One region of the Kitasatospora sp. NPDC101157 genome, then DNA from elsewhere that is predicted to be linked to it. Evidence: riboswitches for the same ligand, from Rfam matches in the RefSeq annotation. Region 1 holds a riboswitch; each other region holds the start of a gene.

What was found. A riboswitch is a leader RNA that binds a small molecule or an ion and turns the genes downstream of it on or off. The one in region 1 is predicted to bind cyclic di-AMP.
Region 2: another riboswitch for cyclic di-AMP. It lies ahead of ACIRVF_RS38190 (M23 family metallopeptidase); the one in region 1 lies ahead of ACIRVF_RS06660 (transglycosylase family protein).
Region 3: another riboswitch for cyclic di-AMP. It lies ahead of ACIRVF_RS22150 (CAP domain-containing protein); the one in region 1 lies ahead of ACIRVF_RS06660 (transglycosylase family protein).

Annotation. Positions count from the first base shown of each region.
Region 1 covers NZ_JBIWPL010000003.1:13,935-23,278, forward strand. The annotation lists gene ACIRVF_RS06645 (ATP-binding protein) at 1-14, shown strand, start outside; gene ACIRVF_RS06650 (DUF397 domain-containing protein) at 340-603, opposite strand; gene ACIRVF_RS06655 (hypothetical protein) at 1,162-2,109, shown strand; cyclic di-AMP (ydaO/yuaA leader) riboswitch at 2,572-2,734, shown strand; gene ACIRVF_RS06660 (transglycosylase family protein) at 2,742-4,040, shown strand; gene ACIRVF_RS06665 (LacI family DNA-binding transcriptional regulator) at 4,608-5,627, opposite strand; gene ACIRVF_RS06670 (glycoside hydrolase family 13 protein) at 5,653-7,368, opposite strand; gene ACIRVF_RS06675 (sugar ABC transporter permease) at 7,424-8,332, opposite strand; gene ACIRVF_RS06680 (carbohydrate ABC transporter permease) at 8,372-9,344, opposite strand, start outside.
Region 2 covers NZ_JBIWPL010000033.1:53,221-62,564, reverse strand. The annotation lists gene trmB (tRNA (guanosine(46)-N7)-methyltransferase TrmB) at 1-78, shown strand, start outside; gene ACIRVF_RS38230 (PrsW family intramembrane metalloprotease) at 195-1,523, shown strand; tRNA gene ACIRVF_RS38225 (tRNA-Met) at 1,599-1,672, shown strand; gene ACIRVF_RS38220 (hypothetical protein) at 1,870-2,709, shown strand; gene ACIRVF_RS38215 (hypothetical protein) at 3,118-4,266, shown strand; partial or broken gene ACIRVF_RS38210 (GNAT family N-acetyltransferase) at 4,377-4,475, opposite strand; gene ACIRVF_RS38205 (sensor domain-containing protein) at 4,583-5,317, opposite strand; gene ACIRVF_RS38200 (GNAT family N-acetyltransferase) at 5,434-6,021, opposite strand; gene ACIRVF_RS38195 (hypothetical protein) at 6,064-6,939, shown strand; gene ACIRVF_RS38190 (M23 family metallopeptidase) at 6,995-7,861, opposite strand; cyclic di-AMP (ydaO/yuaA leader) riboswitch at 7,874-8,032, opposite strand; gene ACIRVF_RS38185 (YiaA/YiaB family inner membrane protein) at 8,229-8,519, shown strand; gene ACIRVF_RS38180 (alpha/beta fold hydrolase) at 8,617-9,344, shown strand, end outside.
Region 3 covers NZ_JBIWPL010000011.1:17,305-26,648, reverse strand. The annotation lists gene ACIRVF_RS22165 (SGNH/GDSL hydrolase family protein) at 1-2,118, shown strand, start outside; gene ACIRVF_RS22160 (hypothetical protein) at 2,441-2,746, opposite strand; gene ACIRVF_RS22155 (hypothetical protein) at 3,109-4,035, shown strand; cyclic di-AMP (ydaO/yuaA leader) riboswitch at 4,626-4,794, shown strand; gene ACIRVF_RS22150 (CAP domain-containing protein) at 4,797-5,705, shown strand; gene ACIRVF_RS22145 (hypothetical protein) at 6,257-6,916, shown strand; gene ACIRVF_RS22140 (LacI family DNA-binding transcriptional regulator) at 6,976-8,031, shown strand; gene ACIRVF_RS22135 (TetR/AcrR family transcriptional regulator) at 8,391-8,996, opposite strand; gene ACIRVF_RS22130 (alpha/beta hydrolase family protein) at 9,126-9,344, shown strand, end outside.

The DNA of each region.
Region 1 (9,344 bases):
GGCGCTCGGCCTAGCGCCGCAGGGCGCACGGCCGGCCGAGGGACGACCCGGGAGGACCACGCCCCGGGCCCTTCAGCCAGGCCCCCGCGCCGGTCCGGACCGCGGTCCCGGCACCGGCTCCCCGCACCGGACACCCGGGCTCCGGAGGAAGCGGGCAGCCCGCGGGAGCACCCGCGGCACCCCGGCAGGCCCCGCCGCACGGTCCACCACGGGACCGGACGGGAGCGGGACGGGCCCCGGGCAAGGACAGAGGCCGTCGTGACGGGCCCCCGGGCAAAGACAAAGGCCGTCGTGGTGTCAGCACCCACGACGGCCCCCCGATGGTGGAGCAGCAGCCGGTCAGACCGCCAGGTGGTCGAACTCCCCGTCCTTGGCCCCCAGCAGCAGGGCGGCGATCTCCGCCCGGGTGTAGATGAGCGCCGGACCGTCCGGGAAGCGCGAGTTGCGCATCGCGACGTCGCCGCCCGGCAAGGCCGCGAACTCGACACAGTTGCCCTGGGAGTTGCTGTGCCGGCTCTTCTGCCAGACCACCCCCTGGAGGTCGGCGGCGGCCATCCCGTTGTAGGTGTGGTTCGAGCCGTGCTTGTCCTGCGAGTCGTGCATAGAAGTCTCCCGAAGAGCTCCGGAGTTGTCGTCCAGCGCGGCGCCCCGGCACCCGCCGAACGAGAGGACCGGCCCCGTACCGGTCCGGCGCAACGCCTCACTTGACGCGATGATAGCTGCAGTGCACGTGCATCAGCACGGGACATTGCAGGTGCACGAGGGCTTTTACCGGTCGCCCCGAACTCTTCACGGCCCCTTCTCCTGACGGTACGTAAACGGACATAGCCGATGGAATCGTCGGTTCGTCCATAACCGGCCGTGAGCATCCCCCCGCTAAATGTTGATCTTCGAATGCCGGGAGTCGCACCGTCGTGACCCTCCGTCAGGCCACCTCCGGGCTGTGAGACATCTCACGCACCCCGGATGCAACGCGCCGCCCCACCGGACACGTCAGGGCAACAATGCGGGCCCTGGCGGACATGGGGCGAGGAATGTCCGGATTGTAGGCAAACCGCCCGGACCGGCAGGGCGGCGACACGGCCTCCGCACCACGACCACCCGAAACCCGTACGGCAGCCGACTGCAGGCCTGACGGGCCGATGTCCTACGATCTCCGGCATGAGCACCGCAGCCATCCCGGGCGCGCCACTGCCCGTCCGCACTCCAGGCTCCCGTGCGCGGGGGCGCCACCGCCGCCCCGAGCGCCCCGAGATCCGCACCGGCTCGCCGGCCCTGGTGCTCGCCGTGCCCGCGACCGCGGGGCCCGAGTCCCGTTCGGTCGTCGAGGAGCTGCTGTCGATCGTCCGCAGCGAGCACGCCGGCGTCCAGGCCGCGGTCGGCTACCTCCCGGCCGACGGCGCCGGGGACGGCGGCTCCGAGGACCGCACCGTCGCGGAGCTGCTGGCGGCGGCCGCCGAGGCCGGACTGCCGACGCCCGTCGTGGTGCCCCTGGTGCCCGGCCCGCACGGCTTCCTGACCGGGCTTCACGCCCTCGCCGCCGAGTACGGCGCGACCGTCACCGACGCCCTCGGCCCGCACCCGCTGCTCGCCGAGGCCGTCCACGTGCGGCTGTCCGAGGCCGGACTGGCCCGGGCCGACCGGGCCCGGCTGTTCGCCATCGCGACCGCCGCCGACGGCGTCGTGCTGACCACCGTGGGCGGCGAGGACGCGGCCGCCGCGGCCGGCATCACCGGCGTGCTGCTGGCCGCCCGACTGGCCGTCCCGGTCGTGGCCGCGGCGCTCGACGTGCCCGGCTCGGTCGCCGGGGCCGTCAACCACCTCAAGGAGACCGGTTCCGAGCGCCCGGCGCTGGCCCCGCTCGTCATCGGCCCGGAGGCGGACTCCGAACTGCTCGCCACGGCCGCCGAGGAGACCGGCTGCCCGTCGGCGGCGCCGCTGGGCGCGTACCCGACCGTCGGCCAGCTGATCGCCTCCACCTACCTGGCCGCGCTGCCGACGCCGTCGGCGGAGGAGCTGGCCGAGGCCGAGGCGGAGGCCGCCACCGCCGGGGCCGGGGAGGGCTCCCGGCGCGCCCACGCGGCCGCTCAGGGGCCCGTGGAGGGCTGACGGAACCCCGCGGCCACCCGTCGCCGCACCCGTACCACCGAGGGCCCGGAACGACCGCGTTCCGGGCCCTTTCCGTTTGTTCTGTTTGCCCCGCAGGAGAGTTACGCGGGCATTGCCATGCAATGTCCGTTCTGGTGCCTTTTGTCGATGAATAGTCGGCGCATCATCGGGCGCTCGGGTTCGGGACGCTCCCCCGGCCCGGCGAGCGCGCCCCCTCCACAATTCAACGCCCCGTCACCTCACTTCTGAGGCGGAGCCAGTTTTGGGAATTCATCGCAGAATTGCCGGAAAACGATCATTTCCGATCATGGAATTCAAGCCGCTCGACCCTTTCCCGTAAACCGTGATGCTCATCACAGGTATTTGCAGTTCGAACTTAAGTCTGCTTAACGTGCTCCCCGTTCGTGACCACACGGACCCAGTTCATCCGCGACGCCGAGTCCTGCCGTCGGATGTCCTGGCAGCGCGAAAACGCATCACGGCAGGAGCGGGGGAACCACAGGTAAGTCGCCCCGGACCGCTTCCCGGAAACGGTCCTGGGCTAGGGGTGAAGCCGTGCCACAGCGCGGCCGGGCAACTCCAGCCCGAATCCGACAGCTCACCTCGCAGGCGTGGGAGAGGACCGCGTCTTCATGCTGCCTTCCAACGGCAACCGCCTGTCCAGCCGCACCCGTCGCGTGATCGCCGCCCTCGGCGTGGCGGGCGTCGGCCTCACCGTCCCCTGCCTCACCACCGGCACCGCCAACGCCGCCTCCGTCGCCACCTGGGACAAGGTCGCCCAGTGCGAGAGCGGCGGCAACTGGAGCATCAACACCGGCAACGGCTTCTACGGCGGCCTGCAGTTCAGCTCCAGCACCTGGGCCGCCTTCGGCGGCACCGCGTTCGCCCCGCAGGCCAACCTCGCCACCAAGGACCAGCAGATCGCCGTCGCCGAGAAGGTCCTCGCCTCGCAGGGCCCCGGCGCCTGGCCGGTCTGCTCCGTCCAGGCCGGTCTGACCCAGGGCGGTGCCCCGGCCGCCGTCGACACCTCGACGACCGCCAAGCCCGCCGCCAAGCCGGCCCAGACCCCGGCCCCGGCCCCGGCCGCGACGTCCGCCAAGCCGTCCGCGCCCGCCCAGGCCCAGGCCTCCGGTGACTCCGCCTCGGCCTCCGCCAAGTCCGCCACCGGCAACTCGGCGAAGCAGCGCCCGGCCCAGGCCCGGACCGGCGACTACACCGTCGTCGAGGGCGACTGGCTGTCCTCCATCGCCGCCAAGCACAACGTCCAGGGCGGCTGGCAGCACCTGTACGAGCTCAACCGCAGCACCCTCACCGAGGGCCCGGACAGCATCTACCCGGGCCAGCAGCTGACCTTCGGTGACGGCACCGCGGCCCAGGCCGACCAGTCCTCCACCGCCACCAAGTCCGGCTCGGACTTCAGCTGGTTCGACCGCTCGCAGAAGTCCGGCCAGGCCTCGAACGGCGGTTCCGTGGACGCCAAGCCGATCGCCCAGAGCACGGCCCCGGCCGCCAAGCCCGCCTCGAAGCCGGCCGCCCCGGCGCAGACCCAGGCCCCGGCCCAGACCGCCACCGGCAGCATGGCCGCCGCGGTCGCCTTCGCCGAGTCGAAGGTCGGCCAGGCGTACGTCTACGGTGGTACCGGCAACGGTGGTTGGGACTGCTCCGGACTGACCCAGGCCGCGCTGCGCGCCGCGGGCATCAACATCCCGCGCGTCGCCGCCGACCAGGCCGCCGCCAGCACCCACGTGTCGCTGGACAGCCTCCAGCCGGGCGACCTGCTCTTCTGGTCGAACAACGGTCAGGACTCCGGCGTCTACCACGTCGCCATCTACGTCGGCGGCGGCCAGTACGTCGAGGCCGCCAACCCGAGCTCGGGCGTCCGGCTCCAGACCATCGCCAACTGGGCCCCGGACTTCGCCGGCCGGGTCTGAGCACCGCTCACGCCGAACAGCTGACAGGAAACGGCTGACGGACGACAACTGACGGACGACAGATAATGGATAACAGATTTCATCATCTGTCACCTGTCACCCGACAGCCGTCCGTCCTCACCCGTCAGCCCTCGCCCGACCGCCCCCGGGGAAGAGCCCGCTCGCTCCTCCCCGGGGCGTCGGCGTACCCGGACGACCGGACCCCCCAGCCCCCCCGGTTCCGCATGGTCAAACTCCCCCGCAGCGGGCATCCTGCTGCTCCGCAGCCGAGGAGGAGTCACCATGGCCCAGGTCACCGTCACGATCGATGCGAACCTCGCGATCGACGCGATGCTGCTCTCCGGTACCAAGAACCCCCAGGACGCCGTCGAACGGGTACTGCGCGACTACCTGGCCCGCGGCCGCCGCACCGAGACCCGGACCGGCGACGCGGCCGACGGCCGGCGGGTCCCCACCGACCGCCGGAACGTCCAGGGGGGGCTGACCGGCCGCCGAACGCCGACCGGCCCCGGAGAGCAACCGCCCTCCGGGGCCCGTCAGTCGGCCCGTTCCCGCCGACCGGCCGGCTCAGCGTGCGCAGGCCCCCGTGGAGCCCCGCATCACCAGCTCCGGCTGGAACATGAACTCCCCGCGCTGGGCGGCGTTCCCGCCGACCTCCTCCAGCAGCGCGTCCACCGCCGCCGTCGCCATCGCCTCGACCGGCTGGCGGATCGTGGTCAACGGCGGCTCGGTGAAGGCGATCAGCGGCGAGTCGTCGAAGCCGACCACCGAGACGTCGTGCGGCACCGACAGCCCGCGCTGCCGCACCGCCCGGATCGCCCCGAGCGCCATCATGTCGCTGCCGCAGACGATCGCCGTGCAACCCTTGTCGAGCAGCGCTCCGGCCGCCGCGTGCCCGCCCTCCACGCTGAACAGCGTGTGGTGGACGAGGCCTTCCGCCTCCTCCTGCCCGAGCCCGAGCACCTCGCGCATCGCCGCCGTGAAGCCCTCGATCTTGCGCAGCACCGGCACGTACCGCCGCTGCCCGACCGCCAGGCCGATCCGCTCGTGCCCGAGTTCCGCCAGGTGCTGGACGGCCATCCACATCGCGGACCGGTCGTCCGGCGAGATGAACGGCGCGTCGATCTTCTCGCTGAAGCCGTTGATCAGCACGAACGGCACCCCGCGCCCGGCCAGCCGGGCGTAACGGTCGTGGTCCGCCGTGGAGTCGGCGTGCAGCCCGGAGACGAAGACGATGCCCGCCACGCCCCGGTCGACCAGCATCTCGACCAGTTCGTCCTCGGTGGACCCGCCCGGGGTCTGGGTGCACAGCACCGGCGTGAAGCCGTGCCGGCTGAGCACCTGCTCGATCACCTGCGCCAGCGCGGGGAAGATCGGGTTGCTCAACTCCGGCGTGATCAGCCCGATCAGCCCGGCACTGCGCTGGCGCAGCCGGGTCGGCCGCTCGTAGCCGAGCACGTCAAGCGCCGCCAGGACGGTCTGCCTGGTGGCGGCGGAGACGTTCGCCTTGCCGTTGAGCACGCGGGAGACGGTGGCTTCGCTGACCCCCGCCTGTGCCGCGATGTCTGAGAGTCGCGCCGTAGTCACGGTCCCAGAGCCTATTGCAACCACGTCAGACCGCCCACCAGCCGGTGGCGTCCGGAGCGAGCACCGTCTCGCCGCCGTCCACCACGAGTTCGGTCGAGGCGAGCAGCAGTCGGCCCGGGGCCGCGATCCGCACCGGCTCGCCGGTGGTGTTCACCGTGCAGACGAAGGAGCCGCGCCGGAAGAGGAGGGTGCCCTCGGGGCCGTCCAGCCACTCGACCTCGGTGCCGGCGCCCAGGTCGGGCTGCGCCCGTCGGACGGCCAGCGCGCTGCGGTAGAGCTCCAGGGTGGAGGACGGGTCGCCGGTCTGCGCCTCGACACTCAGCTCGGCCCACTCGGCCGGCTGCGGCAGCCAGGACGGTCCGCCCGCGACCGGCCCGAAGCCGTACGGGGCCTCGCTGCCGGACCACGGGATCGGGACGCGGCAGCCGTCGCGGTAGCCGTCCTGGCCGGCCTGGCGGAAGAAGGACGGGTCCTGGCGGACCTCGTCCGGGAGGTCGGTGACGTCCGGCAGGCCGAGCTCCTCGCCCTGGTAGACGTACGCGGAGCCGGGCAGCGCGAGCATCAGCAGGGTGGCGGCGCGGGCGCGGCGCAGGCCGAGCGCGCGGTCGCCGGGGGTGCGGATCTGGGTGCCCAGGCCGGGCTCGTTGGCGAACCGGGTGGCGTGCCGGGTGACGTCGTGGTTGGACAGCACCCAGGTGGTGGGGGCGTCGACGGGGCGCATCGAGTCGAGCGAGAGGTCGATCACCTCGCGCAGCGCGGCGGCGTCCCAATCGGTGCCCAGGTACTGGAAGTTGAAGGCCTGGTGCAGCTCGTCGGGGCGGACGTAGTTGGCGGTGCGCTGGACGGTCGGGGTCCAGGCCTCGGCGACGCCGATGCGCTGCCCCGGGTACTCGTCGAGGATCCGGCGCCAGCTGCGGTAGATCTCGTGCACGCCGTCCTGGTCGAAGAACGGCATGACGTCGTTGCCGAGCAGCTTGAGCTGGTCTGCGCCGCCGATGTCGGGCAGCCCTGGGGCCTTGACCAGGCCGTGGGCGACGTCGATGCGGAAGCCGTCCACGCCCATGTCCAGCCAGAACCGCAGGATCGAGCGGAACTCGTCGGCGACGGCCGGGTTCTCCCAGTTGAAGTCGGGCTGCTCCGGGGCGAACAGGTGCAGGTACCAGTCGCCGGGGGTGCCGTCCGGGTTCTCGGTGCGGGTCCAGGCCGGGCCGCCGAAGATGGACTCCCAGTCGTTGGGCGGCAGTTCACCCTCCTCCCCCTTGCCGGGGCGGAAGTGGTAGCGCTCGCGCAGCGGGGAGCCGGGGCCCTCGCGAAGGGCGCGCTGGAACCACTCGTGCTGGTCCGAGGAGTGGTTGGGGACGAGGTCGACGATGATCCGCAGGCCCAGCTGGTGGGCGTCGCGGATCAGCGCGTCGGCGTCCAGCAGGGTGCCGAACATCGGGTCCACGGCGCGGTAGTCGGCGACGTCGTAGCCGGCGTCGGCCTGCGGGGAGGCGTAGAAGGGGGAGAGCCAGACGGCGTCCACACCGAGGTCGCGCAGGTACGGCAGGCGGCTGCGGATGCCGGGCAGGTCGCCCATGCCGTCGCCGTTGGAGTCGGCGAAGCTGCGCGGGTACACCTGGTAGATGACCGCGTCCCGCCACCAGCCTCTGGACGTGCTGCCGGTCACAGGATCCAGGGCGGCCGCCTCGTGAGCGGCGTCGGCGGCAGGCCGGGAGGTGTCGGCCAGGTTCTGGGTCATGGACGGTATCCCTTGGGGACTAGAGGAGCGAGGAGCGCTGAGGGGTGCGGGGGCGTCACGACTTGGAGGCACCGGCGGTCAGGCCGGTGACCAGGTGGCGCTGCACCAGGTAGAAGAAGGCCGCCGACGGGATCGCGATCAGCACCGCCGTGGCGGCCATCAGGTTCCACTGGGCGTCGTGCTCGCTGACGAAGCTCTGCAGGCCGACGGCCAGCGTGTACTTGTCGGAGCTGAGCATGAAGGTGGAGGCGAACGGCACCTCGGCCCAGTAGGTGAGGAAGGAGTAGAAGGCGGCGACCGCCAGGCCGGGGCGGGCGAGCGGCAGCACCAGCCGCCAGAAGGTGCCGAACGGGCTGAGCCCGTCGACCCGGCCGGCCTCGTCGATCTCCACCGGGATGGTGTCGAAGTAGCCCTTCATCAGCCAGGCGCAGTACGGCACGGTGGTGGTCGAGTAGACCAGGATCAGGCCGGTGTAGCTGTCCAGCAGCCCGAGTTCGGAGAGCATCGTGTACATCGGCACGATCAGCACCGCGATCGGGAACATCTGGGTGACCAGCAGCGACCACATCAGCGGCTTGTGCCCGGGGAACTTCATCCGGGAGACGGCGTAGCCGGTGGTGGCCGCGAGCAGCACGCCGAACACGGTGGTGACGCCGGAGACCAGCAGGGCGTTGCCGAACCAGGTGAAGAAGTCGGTGTCGGCCAGCACGTGCTGGTAGTTCGACAGCGTGAGCTTGCCGAAGATCTCGCCGGGGTGGAGGTAGTCGGTCTTGTCCGGTCCGAGCGAGACGAAGAGGATCCAGCCGACCGGGAACAGCGCGATCAGGCTGGCCAGGACCAGGACGCCGTGGGACAGCGCCTTGGACAGCGGGCTGCTCTCACCGCGCGGCCGGAACCTGGCGGGCCGGGCGGCCGGGGCCGCGGTCGCCGCGGCGGCGGCGGGGCGTTCGGTGGTGGTGCTCATCGGGTTACCTGCCTTCGTGGGTCAACTGGGTCCGGGGCCTCAGCCGTTGGCCTGCTCGTTGCGGGCGAGCCAGCGCCGGTAGAAGGCGGTGAAGACGATCAGGATGGACAGCAGGATCACGCCGTACGAGGCGGACTGCGCGAAGTCCTGGGGGATCTGGCCGAAGGCGAGGCGGTAGGCCCAGGTGACCAGCAGCTGGGCGTCGGGGGCGCCCTTGCCGAACAGCAGGAAGATGACGTTGAACTGGTTGAACGTCCAGATCACGCCGAGCAGCACGACGGTGGAGGAGACGCTGCGCAGCCCGGGCAGGGTGATGTGGCGGAACTGCTGCCAGCGGGTGGCGCCGTCCATCTCGGCGGCCTCGTACAGCTCGGCCGGGATCGCCTGCAGGCCGCCGAGCAGCGAGATCATCATGAACGGCACGCCGGCCCAGGTGTTGACCAGGATCGCGGCCGCCTTCTGCGCCCAGGGGTCGGTGAGCCAGCCGGGCTCGGGCAGGTGCAGGCCGGACAGCACGGTGTTGACGACGCCGCCGTCGGAGAGCATGAGGCGCCAGGAGAAGACGGTGACGAAGGTCGGGACGGCCCACGGGAGGATGAGCAGCATCCGGTAGGCGGCGCGCCCGCGCAGCTTCTTGTTGAGCAGGACGGCGAGGCCGAGGCCGAGGGTGTAGTGCAGGCAGACGCAGATGACCGTCCAGGCGATGGTCCACACGAAGTGGGACCAGAACCGGTCGTAGGAGCCGGGGCCCCAGAGGATGTCGGCGTAGTTGTGGAAGCCGATGTACTGGTAGCTGGCCGGGATCTCGTTGACGCCGATGTGGCGGGCGACGTTGAGGCTGTTGGCGTCGGTGAGGGTCAGCCAGATGCCCTGGACGAGCGGGTAGAACACCAGGACGCCGAGCACCAGCACGACCGGGGCGATCATCGCGTAGGCGTACCAGTGCTTGGCGTAGGAGCGCTTGAGGCGTTCCAGCAGGCCCGGACGCTGATCGCGCTCCCGGCTGCCCTTG
Region 2 (9,344 bases), on a different contig from region 1:
CGGCCGGTCACCAAGTTCGAGCGGGCCGGGATCGCCAAGGGCCACGTGGTGCACGACCTGCTGTTCCGCCGCCGCTGACCCCTCGGCGGCCGTTCGAAGGGGCCCCGGCGGGCTGACCGGCCGGTCGGGTCCCGGACGAACCGTTCGTCCCGAATCCTCCCGACGGGCCGCCACCGTGGCCTACCCTGTGCCGCATGGGCAGCCCGTCCAGCGGCGGCCGGGACGTCTGGCCGGGGCGGGCGACCGTCCGCACCGCCGCCGACGCACCGGGGACGGCCCCGCGCACCGGTGGCACCCGGACCATCCCGGGGCCCCGCGGGCGCCGGGCCCAGCGGCTGCTGCCCCGGCCCGGCGGCGCGTCACCTCCCGCCGCGGCCGCCTCGGCCTCCGCCCGGGACGGATCGCCGGGGACTCCCCCTGGCCGCAGCGGCTCGATGGCGCTCTCCTCGGTCACCGCGACCGCCGTGCTGGTCCTGGCCGGCTGCGGGGCGCTGATCCTGCACCTGGTCCAGCGGCAGACCGGCACGGTCGGACTGCTGGTGGGCCTGGGCCTGGCGATGGTGCCGCTGCCCTTCGTGCTGGGCGGCCTGGCCTGGCTCAACCTGACCGCCCGGGTACCGCTGCGGCACACCCTGTTCTGCCTCGGCTGGGGTGCCTGCGCCGCCACCACGGTCGCGATCCTCGCCAACAACTGGACCGCCGACTACCTGACCGCCCACCGCGGCGCGTTCGGCGGCCTGCTCGGCGCCGGGATCGCCACCCCGGTGATCGAGGAGAGCGCCAAGGCCACCGCCCTGCTGGTGCTGCTCCTGCCGCTCGGCCAGCGGCTGCGCTGCCACGGCCGCCGCTCCGGGCGCCCCTGCGCGCCGCTGCTGCACCGGGCGCCCGCGCCCCGGCGCCCCCACCCGTACCCGCGCCACCCGGCCGGGCCGCACGCCCAAAGCCGGCTGCGGCTGCGCCCGTACCTGCGGCCGCTGCCGTACCTGTGCCCGGCGCCGCCCTCACCGGGCACGCCGCACCGCCGCTCCCGGCCGCGCACGCTGGCCGCCGGGGTGGTGCTCGGCGGGATGACGGCCTGCGGCTTCGCCTTCACCGAGAACGCCCTCTACCTGGGCCGGGCCTTCAGCACCGACCAGCGCAACCGGCTGGACAGCATCGGCCTGGGCGATCCGCCCAGCCTGCGCGACTTCGACAGCACCGTGCAGACCTTCGTGCTGCGCGCCCTGCTCTCCCCCTTCGCCCACCCCCTGTTCACCGCGCTCACCGGGATCGGCCTGGCCGTCACCCTGACCACCGGGCGGCGCTGGCTGGCGCGGCTGGCGGCGCCGGCCGGGCTGCTGACCGCGATGGTGCTGCACGGGACGTGGAACGCCGCCGCCGACCTGGGCACGGACGGGTTCCTGGTGGTCTACGGGGTGCTGATGGTGCCCTGCTTCGTGGCGCTGGTCTGCTTCGCGCTCTGGGCCAGATCCCGCGCCGCCCGGCACGCCTGGCGGCGCGGACGGCGGCCGGCAAGGGGGTAGCGGAGCGCTCCGCGGGCCGGTCCGGAGAACCGATTTCCCATCTCGGCGACTTCCACGTATTGTTGTGTTCACCGACGCGGGGTGGAGCAGCTCGGTAGCTCGCTGGGCTCATAACCCAGAGGTCGCAGGTTCAAATCCTGTCCCCGCTACTCAGTAGCCGAAAGGGCCCGGAGGATTCTTCCTCCGGGCCCTTTTGCGTTCCCGGGGACGTGCAGAGCACGGTCCCGCCACGAAGCGGTAACGGGGGCCGATTTCAAGATCTCCTGTCGTACGGCTCCCTCATACTGAGGAAAATTCATCCACGTGGGGGACGGCGGGACCGTTCCCTGGACAAGGAACGACCTCGATGCTGTCGAAGCGCATGGCCAGTACCGCCGCGATCTGCCTCCTCCTGGGGGCCGGTACGGCCGCCTGCGGTGACAACAAGGACTCGGACAAGGCCGCCGCGCCGGCGACCAGCGCCGCCGCTGCCGCGACCGCGACCGCCACGCCGACTCCGACCCCGACCGTCGCGAAGCTCGACACCGACAAGCTGAGCGCGCAGGAGATCGAGAAGCAGGCCAAGGACGCACTGGCCGGCGCCACCTCCCTCAAGATCTCCGGGACCATGGCCGACGCGGACGGCAAGATGGAGATGGACCTGGCCATGGACAAGAAGGGCCAGTGCGTGGGCAGCATGACCATGCCGGGCATGGGCAAGGTCGACATCATCGGGGACGGCAAGACCTCCTACATGAAGGGGGACGCCACCTTCTGGGCCGCCATCGTGGGCAAGGACGGGGGCAAGAGCGGCGCCCAGGTCGCCGAGCTCCTCAAGGGCCGCTACCTGACCGGCTTCGACAGCGACCCGCAGATGAAGATGATGAGCAGCCTCTGCAGCCTCAGCGACTTCAGCAAGCAGATCGTCGACGGCAAGACCGACAAGGCGGAGAAGGGCGTCGCGGGCACCGTCAACGGCGTGAAGACCTTCAGCCTCAAGGTCACCGACGACTCGGGCGAGCAGTCGACCCTCCAGATCGCCACCGAGGGCAAGCCCTACCCGGTCCAGGTCGAGACGGTCTCGGCCAAGGACGGCAACACCAAGATCAACTTCTCTGACTTCGACAAGCCGCTCACCATCCAGGCCCCGTCGGCCGACAACGTCATCGACTTCTCCAAGTTCAAGGCCCAGGTGCAGGGCGCCTGAGCGGCACCCGCGAATAATCCGTTGCCCTCCCGCCGGGAGCCTGCCTACAGTGGCGGCACACTGAAAGGAGGTGATCCTGAATTGAGTTCCATCAGGATGCGTGAGGTGGCTGCTCGCTAGAGCCGCCCCTGCCTGCGCAGGGTGAGGCCCCAGGCCTCCGGCAGGCGAAATCCACAGCAGTCACCCGGCCCGCGGGCTCACCGGTACATCCCCGGTGCCTCGGGCGCCAGGCCAGTGCACGGGCCGGCGCCGAGGAGCAGCCCGCGGGCCGTCTGCGTTTCCGCGACCGGTTCCCGTCGTGGCCGTGGCACCCCCGGCGCGTTCTCCCGAGGGGGCCGCGGCGCTAGAGTCGGCCCGGCCCCACCACGGGACGACGGGGCACGGCGGCGCGGACACAGGGGGTGGGCGATGGCGGTGGCACGGCGACGGGCCGGCACGTCGGCGCTGCGGACGGCGCAGTGGGCGGCGGCCGGAGTGCTGGGCGGTACGGGCCTGCTGGGGCTGCTGCTGTTCGCGCTCGGCCGGGCACAGGCCTGGCAGGCGCTCGGCGGCGGCCTGGTGGTGGCCGGGGCCTCGACGGTGCTCGGCGGCGCGCTGGGCTTCCTGTTCGGGGTGCCCCGGGTACGGAACGGTTCCGGTGAGCCGCAGGGCTCGTACGCGCCGAACACCAATCTGGAGCAGGTCTCCGACTGGCTGACCAAGGTGCTGCTGGGCGTCGGCCTGACCCAGCTCGGCTCGCTCGGCGAGCGGCTGCACCGGCTCGGCGCGGCGCTGGCGCCGGTGCTCGGCGGCGAGGACGCCGCGGTGCCGTTCGCGGCCGCGCTGGTGCTGTACTTCCTGCTCCTCGGTTTCCTGGCCGGCTGGCTGGTGACCAGACTGGCGCTGCCGAGGGTGCTGACCGAGACCGACGAGGCGCTGGACCTCTTCCTGGCCGGGCAGGACCACGACCGGCGGGGCGACAAGGTGGGCGCCGACGACCTGCGGGTGCGCGCGATGCAACAGCTCGGGCTGCTCGGCGGCAGCACGGGCCGACCCGCCGCGCTGGCCGCGCAGTTGCCGCCCGCCGAGGGCGCCCCGGCCAGTCCGGCGGGTGTGGTGGCGGAGGTCCGCTCGACCGCGAAGCGCTCGGCACTGACCGCCGAGCAGGTGCGGGACCTCTTCGCGGACGGCACCGAGGGCCGCCGGATCCAGGCGCTCGCGCTGATGCAGGGCGACCCTTCGCTGGCGGACCTGCCGAGCCTGCTGGACGCGATCGAGCACCCGCGCTCGGGCTTCGAGCAGTACCACGCGCTGCTGGCCGCCCGGGGACTGCTCTCCCGGCTGCCCGGCGCCGAGGAGCGGCGGCTGCGGGACGCGGTGGCGGCGCAGCTGGTCGACCCGCGGGGCATTCCGTACGGGTCGGACCGCAGCTGGCTGGCGGAGAAGATCCTCTCCCGGCTGCCGGTGACGGCCACCGTCCCGCCGCAGCCGAAGGCCGCCGCGGGGAGCGACGGCGCTGCGAGCTCCGCGCAGGTCCCGGGGCCGCCGGACAGGCCCGAGACGGCCCTCAGACGGTGAAGAGCAGTTCGGGCTGCGCCCAGGGGGTCTTGGCCCCCGCGCGGACGGGTGCCGGTGCGCCGGGCGCCGACCTGGAGGTAGAAGCCCTCGGCGGGCGGGTGGGAGACGACCTTGACGCCCGCGATACCTGCGGCCCGGGCGCGGTCGAGCATGTCGGTGATCAGCGCCCGTCCGATGCCCAGTCCTTGGGCGTCGTCGGCGACGAACATCAGGTCCAGTTCGGCGGCCGGTTCGTGGATCAGCGCGTAGAAGCCGAGCAGTCGGTCGTCGGATGCGGGCGGGGCGGGTCAGGCCGGGGCGGAGCGGGAGCGGGGGCTCAGCGGCCCAGCAGCCCTTGGGCGGCGGCCCGGTTGACGCCGGTCAGGCCGCGCACCAGCTGCGCGGTGAGGAAGATCAGCAGCACCCCGGCCACCGAGAACGCGGCGATCTGCCCGGCGCCCTGGACGTAGTACGCGTGCCGGACGTGGTCGCTGTCGGTGTAGTCGAACAGCTGGTAACCGGGCCAGGAGGTGTAGCGCGGGAAGACCCACTGGTAGAGCGGGTAGAGCGCCATCGCCCAGCCGAGCACCAGGAACGTCAGGGTCAGGCAGAAGCTGAGCACCGCCCACGGGAACATCACCAGCTGGTACAGCGCGGCCTTCCAGCCCGCGCCGTCGGCCAGCCGCGCGGTGATCGCGCCCCAGTTGCCCGGGCGCACCTGGCGCACCGGCGCCGGGCCCGGCACGTCCAGGGCGAGCATCCCGCGCACCCGGGCCCGCTCCGCCCGGCCGAGGCCCCGGGCGGCGCTGGTCAGGCCGGCCAGCACCGGCAGGCCGAGGACGGTGACGAAGGTGCCCACCCCGAGGGAGAACAGGGTGATCGCGACGGTGAAGCCGACGATCGCCACCGGCAGGCCGGTGAGCGCGTAGCCGACCTCGCGGTAGTACTGCCGGGAGAACGGCGCCCGGAAGAAGCCCGGCGGCTGCTCGGTGCGGCGGGCCCGGGCCGGGCGGGTCCCGTCGCCGTAACCGTCCGGGCCGTCCCACTCCTGCCCCAGCGTGCTGTTGCTCATCTCCCGGTCCCCGGCCCCTCGTTGTCGTGTCGCGGCGTCTTCCGTGCTGACGGACTCCAGTCTGGCCGGAACCCCGCCCGGACGGCATCCGGGGGACCGGCGGATCAGGGGTGGGGTTAACCCCCCTGCGGTGGAACGGGTGGACCGGTCCACTCGTCGGCGAGCAGCGAGTACTGGTACGAGTCGGACCAGACGCCGCCCTTGTACAGGTCGTGCCGCACCCGCCCCTCCAGCTGGAAACCGAGCTTGGTGAGCACCTTGGCCGAGGCGGCGTTGTCCACGTCGACCCGGGCGACCAGCCGGTGCAGGCCGAGCGGGCCGAACGAGAGCCCGCAGAGCAGCCCGGCGATCTCGCCCGCGTAGCCGCGACCCCACGCCGGGCGGCTCAGCACGTAACCGAGGTGGGCGGAGCGGTACTTGCCGAGGGTGAGGCCGGCGTGCGCGACCGGCAGCGCGTCCTCCGGGTCCTCGGCGTCCTCGCGACGGACGACGGCGAGCCGGTAGGTGTCCCGCTCCTCGGCCATCGCCTCCTCCAGGTAGAGCTCGATCTGGTCGGCGCAGGTCTCGCGGTCCCGCGGCTCGAAGGGGAGGTAGCGGGTCACCTCCGGGTCGCCGAACAGCGCGTGCAGCGCGTCCACTTCGGCCGGGGTGTGGTGGTACTCGCGGAGGGCGAGCCGGGGGCCGGTGAGGCGTACGGGGACCATGGCTGCCGACCCTACCCCCGTGCGGCGGCTACCGTTCGGAACATGAACGACGAAGACCTGCGGCTCGCCCCGCGCACCAGGGCCGCCGACCTGCTCGCCTGGGCGGCGACCGGGCCGGACCGCGCGCCGGTGGCCGAAGCGCCGCTGCGCGCGGTGCTGGCGCTGCTGGAGCTGGGCGAGGGCAGGATGCACGACGGCTGGCCCGAACTGACCTCCGACGCGGTGGAGCACCTGCTGTACGAGCGGCTCCACCTCTACGTCCAACCCGCACCGGAGGACGATCCGCTCGCGTACGGCGACGCCGTACGGCTGCTGGTCGACCACCAGCGGGCGGCCAAGCGGCTCAACGCCAAGCGCCAGGAGCGGCTGCACGCCGAGGCCGAGTGGCAGGGCGAGGTCGCGGCCGGGCTGCTGCGCCGCGCCGACCTGGTGACCTGGCCCCGGCTGTACGCGGTGCTGCTGCACGCGCACGGGGTGGACGTGACGGACCTCTCGGCCGTCCGGGAGTGGCTGACCGGCTTCGCCGGCCTCGACGAGGAGCAGCGGCTGGCCGGGTACGAGGCGCTGGTGCCGACCGGCTGGCTGGACGAGCCGGACGAGCAGGGCTGGGGCCCGGGCCGGGTGCTGTCGGTCGGCATGGCCACCGACGGGGCACGGCGGCTGCTGGAGCAGGGGCTGATGCGGCGCAGCTACCGCAACCTGGCCGAGCTGAACGCGCTGGGCCGGCCGATGCCGGACGAACTCGCCGGGGGCTTCGAGGAGTTCGAGGCGGCGGCGGCCGAGGTGGCGCTCGACCTGCTCGGCGAGTGGACGGTGCCCGGGCTGCCGCGGCTGCTGCTGGAGGAGTTCCCGGAACTCGCGCCGGAGCCGGGCGCGGAGGAGATCGACGCGTACCTGGCGCAGCTGCCGCCGGAGTGAGGTGGCGGGGGGAGCCTCGGGCGGGCGGCCCGGGGCTCCCTCCTTCCGGACCCGTTTACGGGTTGAGGCCGTGCTGCTGCAGCCAGGTCTCCGGGTCGACCGGGGCGCCGCCGCCCGGGCGGACCTCCAGGTGCAGGTGCGGGCCGGTGACGTTGCCGGTCGCGCCGACCTTGCCGATCTGCTGGCCGGAGGTGACCTGACCGGAGCCCGTGATGATCGAGGACAGGTGGCAGTACCAGATCTCGGTGCCGTCGGGCAGGGTCTCGACGATCCGGTAGCCGTACGCACCGGACCAGCCGGCCGAGGTGATGGTGCCCTGGCCGACCGCGTGGACCGCGGTGCCGGTGTCGGCGGCGAAGTCCAGGCCGGTGTGCAGGTGGGCCCAGTAGCGGGCGCTCTGGCCGTAGTGGGCGGAGAGGTTGTACTCCTTCACCGGCAGGGTGAGTGCGGCGGCCTTGGCCCGCTCGGCCTCCTCGGCGGCGCGCTTGGCCTCGGCCTCCTTGGCGGCGGCCTTGGCCTCGGCATCCTGGGCGGCCTGTACCCGGGCGTTCTCCTCGGCGGCGGTGCGCTGGCTGTCGGCCTGCTGCTGGATGCGGGCGGCGAGCGCGAGGCCGGGGTCGGCGGCCAGGGCGACCGGGGCCTCGTCCGGCGTCTCGACGGCGGGCGCGGCGGCCGGGGTCGCGGAGGCGAAGCCGGTGGCGCCCAGGGTGGCGGCGACGGCGGTGACGCCGAGCAGCGGGGAGGCTCCGCGGGTCTGACGCGGCATCCGGTGGCGGTTGGGCTCGGCCTCCGGGGCGAAGGGGTCGCCGTGGCCGGCGGAGTCGGCGTCGTGGGGCTCGGAGCCGTCCGGGCCGGGGTGGTCGAGGAGCTGGGTACCGGCTGCGGGGCCGGCCGGGTGTGCCGGAGTGTGCGTCGACGCCACGGAGGCGCGCTCCTTTCCTTCCTTCGCGCCTACCGGGTTAGCTGACGGGTTCGGAGCAGGAAGGTCTCCTACGGCCGGGCCGGAGCCCCGCCGATTCACCCCAAGGAACGTGGTTCCCCGGCTCCCTGGCCTGCCCGGAGGCCGGCCGGCGGGATTAGGCGACGGCGCACGGTGCCGTCTGGGTACGGCGTTGACGACCGCGCTGCGTTATCAGACGTTAATCCTAGGACGCCCTGATTCCAAGCCGTCCATCCGCCAGGGGCGGGCAACAGGTGACCGGACGTCAACGAACGACCGCTCGACCGCCCGGCCCATCTGAGTACTCCTACTCATGTGCACCCCGGCCGCCCCGCCGCATCCTGGCGCCATGAGCACACCGATGCAGTCACGCACCACGGCCGCGTACTACGTCCAGGCCGTCCTCTCCTTCGCCATCTCCGGCGCGGCCCTCGCCGCCGGGATCGCCTACCTGCCCGTCGGCGGCTGGACCCGGGCCTTCCTCGGGATCGGCCTCCTCTACACCGTCACCTCCGCGTTCACGCTGGCCAAGGTGATCCGGGACCGGCAGGAGTCCTCGGACACCCTCGCCCGGGTCGACCAGGCCCGGCTGGAGAAGCTGCTGAGCGAGCACGACCCCTTCAAGGTCGAAGGGGTGTGACCGGGGAGTTCCGCGCGGCCGGAGGCTTGACGGCTAAGGCTAATAGCCGTAGCTTTATGGCTATCGGCAGCAGCGAGCGACCCCGTGGAGGTCCACCGTGAACGGCACCGTCACCCCGAGCACCCAGTACCTCGACGTCCCCGGCGGCCGCCTCGCGTACGACGACACCCGGCAGGGCGACGGCACCCCGGTCGTCCTGCTCCCCGGGATGCTCGACTCCCGCCGCGCCTACCGGCACCTCCACCCACTGCTCACCGCGGCCGGGCGCCGGGTCATCACCATGGACCTGCGCGGGTTCGGCGAGTCCTCGATCGTCTGGGACGACTACAGCCCCGCCGCGATCGCCACCGACGTCCTCGCCCTGCTCGACCACCTCGGCATCGAGCGGGCCGTCCTGGTCGGGCAGTCCTACACCGGGGCGACCGTCGTCAAGCTCGCCGGGGACGCGCCCCAGCGGGTCGCCGGGATCGCGCTCATCGACGCCTTCGTCGAGCACCGGGCGAACGCCCTCATGAAGGGCGTCATGGTCGTCATGGGCGCCGCGATGGTCCGGTGGCCCGCGGTCTGGGGCCACTACCTCCGCAGGATGGCCTTCCCCGGCCCCCGGCCGGCCGACCTCGACACCTACGTGGACGGGCTGGTCGCCGCCCTGCGCACCCCCGGCCGCCGCACCGCCACCCGCGGCCACGTCACCGGCGACTCCGCGCCGATCGGCTGGACCGCGGCCGTCCGCTGCCCCGCCCTCGTGCTGATGGGCAGCAAGGACCCCGACTTCCCCGGGCCCGAGGCCGTCGCCGACCTCCAGGCCGAGAAGCTCGGCGCACG
Region 3 (9,344 bases), on a different contig from region 1:
CTGCAGGCCGGCACGTACGACATGCGGGACGGCAAGCAGGACGGCGCCGCGCAGCGGCTGAAGGACCTGGTCGACCAGATCGAGAAGGACAACCCGGGCACGGTCGTGGCACTCGCCACCCTGGGTCCCGCCACCGACCCCGCCGTCCAGGACCGGATCACCGCCTACAACGACGAGATCCGCAAGATGGTCGGCGCCTGGCAGAGCGCGGGACGGCACGTCGTCCTGGCCGACACCGACGCCATGACCACCGAGGACCTGTCCGGTGACGGCCTGACGCCGAACGACTCCGGCAACAAGAAGATCGCCGAGGCGTTCCAGGACGCCATCCGCTGGGCCCTCGTCATGGACTGGGTCCCGGAACCACGAGCCGGCGACGGGAAGTTGCCACTGAAGGTGATGGTGGTGGGCGATTCGATGAGCCAGGGCTACGAAGGTGACTGGACCTGGCGCTACCGCCTTTGGGAATGGTTCAAGAAGGAGCACATCGACGTCGACTTCGTCGGTCCGTACCAGGGAACCCGTCCTCAGGAATCCCCCAAGCCCCCGCCCGTGCCGCCGTTGCAGGGGGAAGCCCCGCCACCGGCTCAGAGCGTTCCCGTCACCTCGGGCGCGTATGCCCCCGGGGTCGCGAAGGACTTCGACTCCCACCACTTCTCGGTCTGGGGCCGGCAGGCGGCGCAGGACAAAACGCTGATCGCCGAGCAGGTGGCGAAGTACCAGCCCGACCTGCTCCTGGTCGGGCTCGGCTTCAACGACATGGGCTGGTTCGTCAGCGGCCCGGAAGGCACGCTGGACAGTATGCGGACGCTGGTCGACCAGGCCCGCGCCGCCAAACCGGACCTCAACTTCGCCCTGGCCAACGTTCCCCAGCGGACGTCCATCGGCGGCCGGGACGACCTGCCCGTCAACACCACCAAGTACAACAGCATGCTCGCGGCCGCGATCCCGTCGTGGAACAACGACAAGTCCCGCGTTGCCCTGGTCGACTGGGCCGGCAACTACAGCTGCGACACGCATGACTGCCCTGCCGGCTACGACGGGCTGCACCCCAACGCCCTGGGCGAGTACCAGATCGCCCAGGCGTTCGTGCGCACCTTGCACGACAGCTACGGTCTCGGCAGCCAACTGATCGACATTCCCGCGCATGTCCCCGACCGGCCGACGCTCGCGCCGGACACGGTCGAGGTCAGCTCCGGCCCGAGCGGCATCACCCTGAACTGGGAGCCGGTCTTCGGCGCCCGCGGATACACCGTCCGGCACCGGATCAAGGGCTCCGGCACCTGGGACGAGACACCGGTCAAAGCGGCCCGCTTCGACACCACCTGGACCCTCGACGGGTGGGAGTGGGAATACCAGGTCCGTACCGACAACGGTGAGGACGGGAAGTCCGAGTGGTCCCACACGGTCGGTGGTGTCGCACACCCGGAAACCGCCGCGGCCCCCAAGGGAATCGTCACCCGGGCCACCGCCACCGGCGTCGACGTGTCCTGGGACGCGGCGACCGGCCCGTACACCGACACGATCGACCGGTACGAGATCATCACCTGGGACAGGGACACCCCCGGCGCGTTCCTCAACAGCACCGCGGTCAGGGGGAATTCGGCGCACATCGACGGGCTGAGGGAGGGCCATCACTACCTCGTCGCGGTCGCCACCTGGAACGCCGCCGGTGGCGGCATGCCGGGCGTCGCCCGATCCGTCACCGTCGGAGCCGGCACACCTCCGGCACCCACCGGTCTGAAGGTCACCTCCACCGACGCCACTACCGTCCAGCTGTCATGGAACGGGTCCCTGTGGGCCGCCGGTTACCGCGTCTGGATCCGCAACGTCAACGACGACAGCGGGTCCAAGCACGACGGCAGCGGGTTCAAGGCCGACGAGTACGTCACCAACGAGACCAGCCGGGGCATCGCCTACCTCGTCCCCGGCGTCTGGAACTACGAATTCTGCGTCACCGCCATCAACGGCGAAGCGGAATCCGGCAAGTCCAACTGCGTGATCGCACCAAAGCCGTCGGCCCCGGCCCAGACGCCGGCCCCGACGGACCCGAAGAAGGGCGCACCGCCCTCCGCCCTGACCCAGGCCCCGCGCGCGCTGGTCGGAGCGGCCGGGTAAGAGGGGCCGCACTCCGGTGAGGAGGCGGTGGGTGAACGCCGCACCGCCTCCTCACCTGGGCGCCGAGGTTCTTCGGCAAAGATCCGGCGTCGTCGCGGCACGAGCGGACGGGGAGTCTGTTGTGGGCGGACGATCCCCGGCTGTCCGCGCCCGCTGACCAGCCGCGGGTGCCAGCCGCCGTCGGCAGCGGCGGGCACCCGGTGATACCGCACCGACATGTCACGTACGGGGTGTCCGAGCTGCCGGTGGCCTGCTCGGGCCACGCCGCCGTGGCGGCGCGAGGCGGGTGGCTCGCACCGGACGGCAGTCCTGGGAGCGGCGGTCAGTACTCCTCGTCCGGGTAGCCCCAGGTGATGGAGGTCTCGGCGTCCGGGGCGACCTCGGCCACGGCGGCGGCGAAGGAGGTCTCGAAGTACGGCTGCCAGCGCCCGAATCCGCTGATGATGATCGGGTACCTGGCCTCGCCGCTGACGTAGTGCACACCGTTGTCGACGACCGGGCCGTAGCTGATCTGGTCCTCGAAACCCTCGTCGCGCAGCAGGTCACCGACGGCCGAGGAGACCGCCTCGGCCTGCGGGGCGTCGGCGAGCTTGGACACGGTGAAGTGAAGATCGATGTTGACGGACATGCCCGCAGGCTACCGGCCAGGCCGTCTCGGCGCCGTCCTGGTACGGGGCAGGGCCCGTTCCCTCCGGTGTCTTGAAGCCGTAGAGAACGGGCCATTTTGCGGGGCCGCCACGCCGTCCACGTCCGCCCTGACGGACTGTGCGTCGTCGGTGCGGCCGGCCATGGCCGCCGAGACAGGATCGGTCGCGCTGCTCATCGGCAGGCTCGACTGGGACGACATCATCACCCGCGAGTCCGGCAGGGCAGCCGGCACGCCACCGACGCCGCCGCGCCCGATCAGGCCGACGGGCGCGGCCGCTGAACCATATGCCCCTTTGTGGCGTCTTCTGCCCCGGTACCCATCCCGATCAAGGAGATCCCACTGTGAAGGTCCACCCCGTTACCGCTCTGTTCCCGATGCTCGGCCCCGACGAACTCCTCGACCTCGCCCAGGACATCGAGAGCAACGGCCTGACCGAGCCCGTCATCCTGGACGCCGACGGCGTCCTCCTGGACGGCCGCGGACGACTCGCCGCCTGCGAACTGGCCGATGTCGAACCCCGCTTCACCACCTATCAGGGCGACGATCCGGTCTGCCTGATCGTGTCCGCCAACCGCCACCACCCGAACACCACCGCGAGCCAGCACGCCATGATCGCCGCGATGGCACGCTCACTGTCCCCGGGCTCGCTCCCGTCCGACACCGCCCGCTGCGGCATCAACGTCACCCGGCTGTCCATCGCCACCACCGTGCTCGAACACGCCCCCGACCTCGCCGAACAGGTCCGCATCGGCACCCTCGCCCTCAACGCCGCCTACACCGCCGTCCGCAGACGCAAGGCTGACGCCAAGGCCCTCCTCGCCCAGCACGCACGACTGCGACGGCACGCCCCCGACCTCGCCGAGCAGGTCATCGCCGGCCACCTCGCCGTCACCGACGCCACCGCGGCCCTCGACTCCCGACAGGAGGAGGAACACCTCCGCCGGCGCGTCGAGGAGATCGACGCCATCCGCCTCGCCGACGGCGACACCACGCCGGCCTTCGCCCGGACCGTCGAAGCGGGCGATGTCGACTGGCGCCGCGCCCACCAGATGGCCGAGCAGTACCTCGCCCAGCGCCACGACGCCATCCGCCACGTCCAGCACAGCCTGGCCGGCATCGCGGAACTCTGGAGCGCCGTCCAGGATCTCGCCCACCACCCTCGGAGCCCCTACGCCCGGGAGATCCTCAAGGGCCTCACCGGCCCGGCGCGCACCCTCGCCCACCGCCTCATCGCTCTCGAAACCGCTTGCGCGACAGGCACGGCCTGATCTGCACCCCGCCGCCGTTACGGCTGAGACAGGTCCGGAAGTCTTCTGCGGCGGCGGAGAACCAACCCGCCGCCGCTGCCCGTGCATACTCCAACGCGCTCCGACGGACCCCGGGTGCCGCATCTGGCCGGCGGCTCCGCCCCGGTCCAGGGCCCGGCCGCTGATCGGCTCAAACGCCGCTCCACCCGGCTCCGGGCGCTCGCCCACCGACCTGGACGGACCAGGGTCCGAGTTGCCGTGCACGAGGCGGAGACCGAAGGAACGCCGCGCAGCCGTCCATGCGGGCCGTGTCAACGCGAACCCGGGAAGACCGTGGCCCGGCGGGCGACCTCGCCCGACTGCGCCCCAGCACTTCCCGGAACGGCGGCCGTCGCAGCCGGCATCGACGGTCAGGAGAATTGTCCGATTAGGACACTTATGCGATGTTAAATCAGCCAATATGGTATTCCGTCAGTTCTTCGTCGGATGTCCATGTGATCTGCATGATACGAACTTGTGTATTCGGGGTCGGTCTGCCTAGCGTTCAGGCTGTCCGCACCTGCGGACCCTGCCGCCGGGACGCCGAGTCCTGTCCACCGGTCGGCCGGACGTCGAGCAGTGCACCGGGCAGGAGCGGGGGAACCAGGTAGTTCGCCGCGCCCTGCTCGGCCCGTTCACGGACGAGATGGGTGTGGCTAGGGGTGAAGCCGCTACGTGCGGCCGGGCTACCTCACGGCCCGAACCCGACAGCTCACCTCGCAGGCGTCGCAGAGGGACGCCCCATGCTGATTTCAGGTACCGGCCGGCATCGCCGTGCGCGCCGGAGACACACCCAGCGTCTGGCCGCCACCGCCGGGATCGCCGGCGCCGGCCTCATGCTGCCGCTGCTGAGCGCGAGCGGAGCCTCCGCCGCGCCCGGCTCCCACACGCAGGCGAGCCACGCCGGCTGGCAGGAGCACCATCAGCACCGGCACCAGAGCGACTCCGACTATCAGCACCGCCACCAGGCCGGTCCACCCGCCGCTCCGGCCACGCCCGACGCCTCGCACGCCTCGCCGTCGCCGTCCGCCCCGGCCTCCCACGCCCCGGAATCCGCGGCCGCGCGCCCCGGCGGCGAGTCCCAGGGCTTCCATCCGGCCTGGCCCTCTGCTCCGACCCCGGCCCCGGCATCCCACACGTCCGCGCCGTCGTCCCCGTCCGCCCCGGTCACGCACGCCCCCGCCCCCGCGGCCCCACCCGCCACCCCGGCCGCGCAGACCGGTTCGAACTCGGACGCCGTGCAGCAGGTCCTCAATCTGATCAACCGGGCGCGGGCCGCGCAGGGTCTGCCCGCCTACACCATCACGTCGGGGCTGACCAGCAGCGCCGAGGCCCACAACCAGGCGATGGCCGGCGGCTGCGGCATGTCCCACCAGTGCCCGGGCGAGGCCGAGTTGGGGGCACGGGAGACGGCTGCGGGCGTCCAGTGGAACGCCGTCGGGGAGAACATAGGCTACGGCAGCGGGGTCTCCAGCTCGGCCCAGGACATCGCCGCCCTGGCGGTCAGCCTGACCCAGGACATGCTGAACGAGACGCCGCCGGACGACGGCCACCGCAAGAACATCCTCAGCAGCGCATTCACCCACATCGGCATCGCCGTCCACCGGGATGCCAGTGGAACCGTCTGGCTCACCCAGGACTTCTCCAACTGACCCGTCCGTCACGGACGTAGGCCGAGGCCGGACCGACCCCGTCCGGGCGGGTCGGCCGCCTCCGTCCCGCGGGCACCCGGCCCGTGGGACGGAGGCGGCCGGAGGATCAGGACCGCCCTGCGGGCAGGCACGCATCCTCTTCAACTTGTGATTCATCCGTTTACGGCGGATCGCCGGGGTCCCCCCGCCCCGAGATGTGAGCCATTCACGTGTACCAGACTGAGCACACGCACCTGTGCGCCGACAGCCGTGGTGGGGTCGGCGAGCACCGCCCGGGCCGCGGCGATCAGATCGGTCTGGCAGTTGGCGCCCAGCCAACAGACGAAGGCCGGTGGGTCCGGCAGATACTGACCTTGGCGCTTCGAGGTGGGCGTGCGCCGGATCCGGAAGGGCGCGTATCAGCCACAGCCGTCGGTGTGGCTGGGCCGAGAGCGAGCTTCGATGTCGAACCCCCTGTTCGGCGCTGCCGTCCGGGCAACCCAAACCTTTGGCCTTCCCATTGACCCAAACGTTTGGGACCGGCATCCTGATCCCTCGTGAAAGGGGTGTCGATGACTCAAGAATCCTCGCCTGAACTGGAATTGCGTCCTCTCCCGTTACGGCAGACCTACCGGCGGCTGGTCGTCGCAGGTCCGGTGGTCGGCCTCATCCTGCTGCTGGCCGCGGGCCGGGTGGTCATGCGGGCCGCCCTGGACGGCGTCGGCGCCCTGCCGGGCGCGCTCATCGTCGTGCTGGTGGCCGGGTCGGCCGTGGCGTGGCTCGGCCTGTCCAGCCGGCAGCGGTCGCGCCGCCAACGGGTCCGTTACGCCGACGGCCGGCTGACCGTCACCGATCGCCGGGGCCGGGCCGCCTCGGTCCGGCCGACCGCCGCCACCGCCCACCCGGTGCTCGGGTCCAAGGGCGGGTCGGTGCTCCTCGTGGTGTCCGGGACGGCGCAGGAGACCCCGGTGCTGCTGCGCGCCGAGCACTGGGACTGGCAGACCCTGGACGACAAGGTGTTCCGGCCGGCCGGTTTCACCATCGCCGTGGCACCCGAGCGCGACAGCAGGCCACGCGCCCTGCGCACGGCCTACCCGGGTCTGCGGCTGCCGTTCTCCGTCGCCCGGCCGGTCCTGTTCGGGCTCCTGGCCGCCCTCGCCGTCATCGCCGTGATCGCGGTGATCGTCACCCTGGTGTCCCTGCCGTACCTGACGGCGGGCAACGGCTCGTGAACTCCTGACCGTCCCCGAGAATGGGGGAAGGACATCCGGGCGGGGAAGGGGGAGTCGGCATGGCGAGTGAGGGCCGTCCGGCGACGTTGCAGGGCATCGCCGAACAGTTGGGGCTGCACGTGTCGACGGTCTCGCGGGTCCTCAACGGCCCGGCCGGCGAGCGCGGCCGCGCCGCCTCCGAGGCGACCGCCGACCGCATCCGCACGCTCGCCCGGGAGCTCGGGTACCGGCCCAACCCCCACGCCACCAGCCTGCGCACCCGCCGCAGCAACCTGGTCGGCGTGCTGTTCCCGCGCCTGTCGGAGATCGTCGTCGCGACCATCTACGAGGGCGTGGAGGAGGAGGCGGCCCGGCACGGCCTGTCCACCTTCGTCACCAACACCCACGACGACCCCGGGACGCAGCGCGAGCGCCTCACCATGGTGCTCGGCCGCCGGGTGGACGGCGTGATCATCGGTGACGCCCACCTGGACGGTGCCGCGCTGCGCGACCCGGCCCTGCGCGCGGTCCCCTTCGTCCTGGTCAACCGGCGAACCGCGGACGCCCCGGACGCCACCGACCTGACCGCCGTGACCTGTGACGACCACCTGGGCGGGCGGCTGGTGGCCGAGCACCTGCTGGCCCTCGGCCACCGGGACGTCGCGGTCGTCGCCGGAGAGGCCTTCGCGAGCACCGGCGCCGACCGCACCGCCGGCTTCGTCGAGCGCTATCGGGAGGCCGGGCTTCCCCTGCCCGCGTACCGCGTCCGGCAGTGCCGCTTCGACACGCGTGGCGGACGCGAGGCCGCCACCGACCTGCTGCGCGGTACCGACCGGCCCACCGCGCTCTTCGCGGTCAACGACTTCGCCGCCATCGGCGCGATGGGGGCGGCCCGGGACCTGGGCCTGCGGGTCGGCCAGGACCTCGCCCTCGCGGGCTTCAACGACACCCCGCTCGCCGCCGAGCTGCCGATCCCGCTGACCAGTGTCCGCTCCCCGATGGCCGAACAGGGCAGGCGGGCGGTCCGGCAGTTGCTGCGGCTGATCGCCGGTCAGCCGGCCGCCTCCGAGCGACTTCGGCCCGTCCTCGTTCCGCGCGCCTCCACCGGGCAGCCCATCGGACCGGGCCTGGGATGACCTGCCCTGGTCCGCGAGAGCCTGCGGCAGGCGCCTTCGACGGCAGCAAGCTGGTCAACGGCCGCAACTCGCGCGCCCCGTGGCCGCTGGCGTTCCCGCTCCCCGAGACCGCCGAAAGACGGACGGAGCTTCCGAGGAAGTTCGCGGCGGCATCGAGCACGGCTACCTCGCCGACTACCGCGTCCTGGCCCCCGTCGTCACCGACGAGGACCTGCGCGACCTGCTCAACCTGCCCGCCGTCGCCGACCTGCGCACCGTCGCCGGCCTGCGCACCCAACGCTCCAACGAGGACCTGTTGCGCCTCGCGTCGCAGGTCGCGGTGCTGCGGGCGGTCGCGGACCTGGACCTGTGCCGTGTGATCACGTTCCACTCGCGGGTGGCGGGGCGGTCCGGGCAAGGCCGGCGAGCAGCAGGTCGATCATGCGGCGGGCCTGGTAGTCGGGGAAGTTCTCCACCCCGATGCACAGGTTGCCGATGGCGATCATGAAGTCGTAGGCCCGTACGTCGGAGCACGTGTATCCAGCGGCAGCGGACACCTTCAACAGCTGGTCGAGCACGGGCATCAGGCGCTCGACGAACTCGTTGTGCAGGCTCTCGAATCCCGCCTGGTCCGAGTGCAGCGCCTCGGCGAGGCCGTGCTTGGTGACCAGGAAGTCGGCGAATTGGTGGACCCACTGCCGCAGGACCTCGTACGGCGTGCCGGCAGTCGGCGCCGCGTCGACGGCGGCGGCGAGCGCGTCGAGCTGATGCCGGAAGACCGCCACCACCAGGTCCGCCCGGGTGGGGAAGTGGCGGTAGATCGTGCCCATACCGAGACCCGACTCCGCGGCGATCTCCCGCACGGGGGCGTCGATCCCCCTGCGGACGAAGACGGCCGCGGCCGCGTCCAGGAGCTTCTGCTCGTTGCGGCGTACGTCGGCACGCTTACGTCCTGCAGATGCTGACGGCGTGTCGGCCGTGGACATCGTGCACACCTCCTGCTTGCAAAGCGGAGCACTGCTCCGTATCGTTATCCGGAGCAGTGCTCCGGATTCTCATTTTGCCAGACACCGCGCAGCAGGAGCCCACTGGGCTCGTCCGAGAAAGGCAATTTCGTGAGCGACAACACGTCCGCCGACGGCGGCAACGACTTCACCACCCCGGTCATCTCCGTCAGCCCGATCTCGCTGGCCGCTCCGGGCCGCGGTCAGGATCTGGAGGTGCGGATCACGGCGCCGACCACCGGCGGCAGCCTGCCCGTCGTCGTCTTCTCCCATGGCATGAGCCTGACCATGGACGACTACCTGCCGCTGGCCGGCTACTGGGCCGCCCGC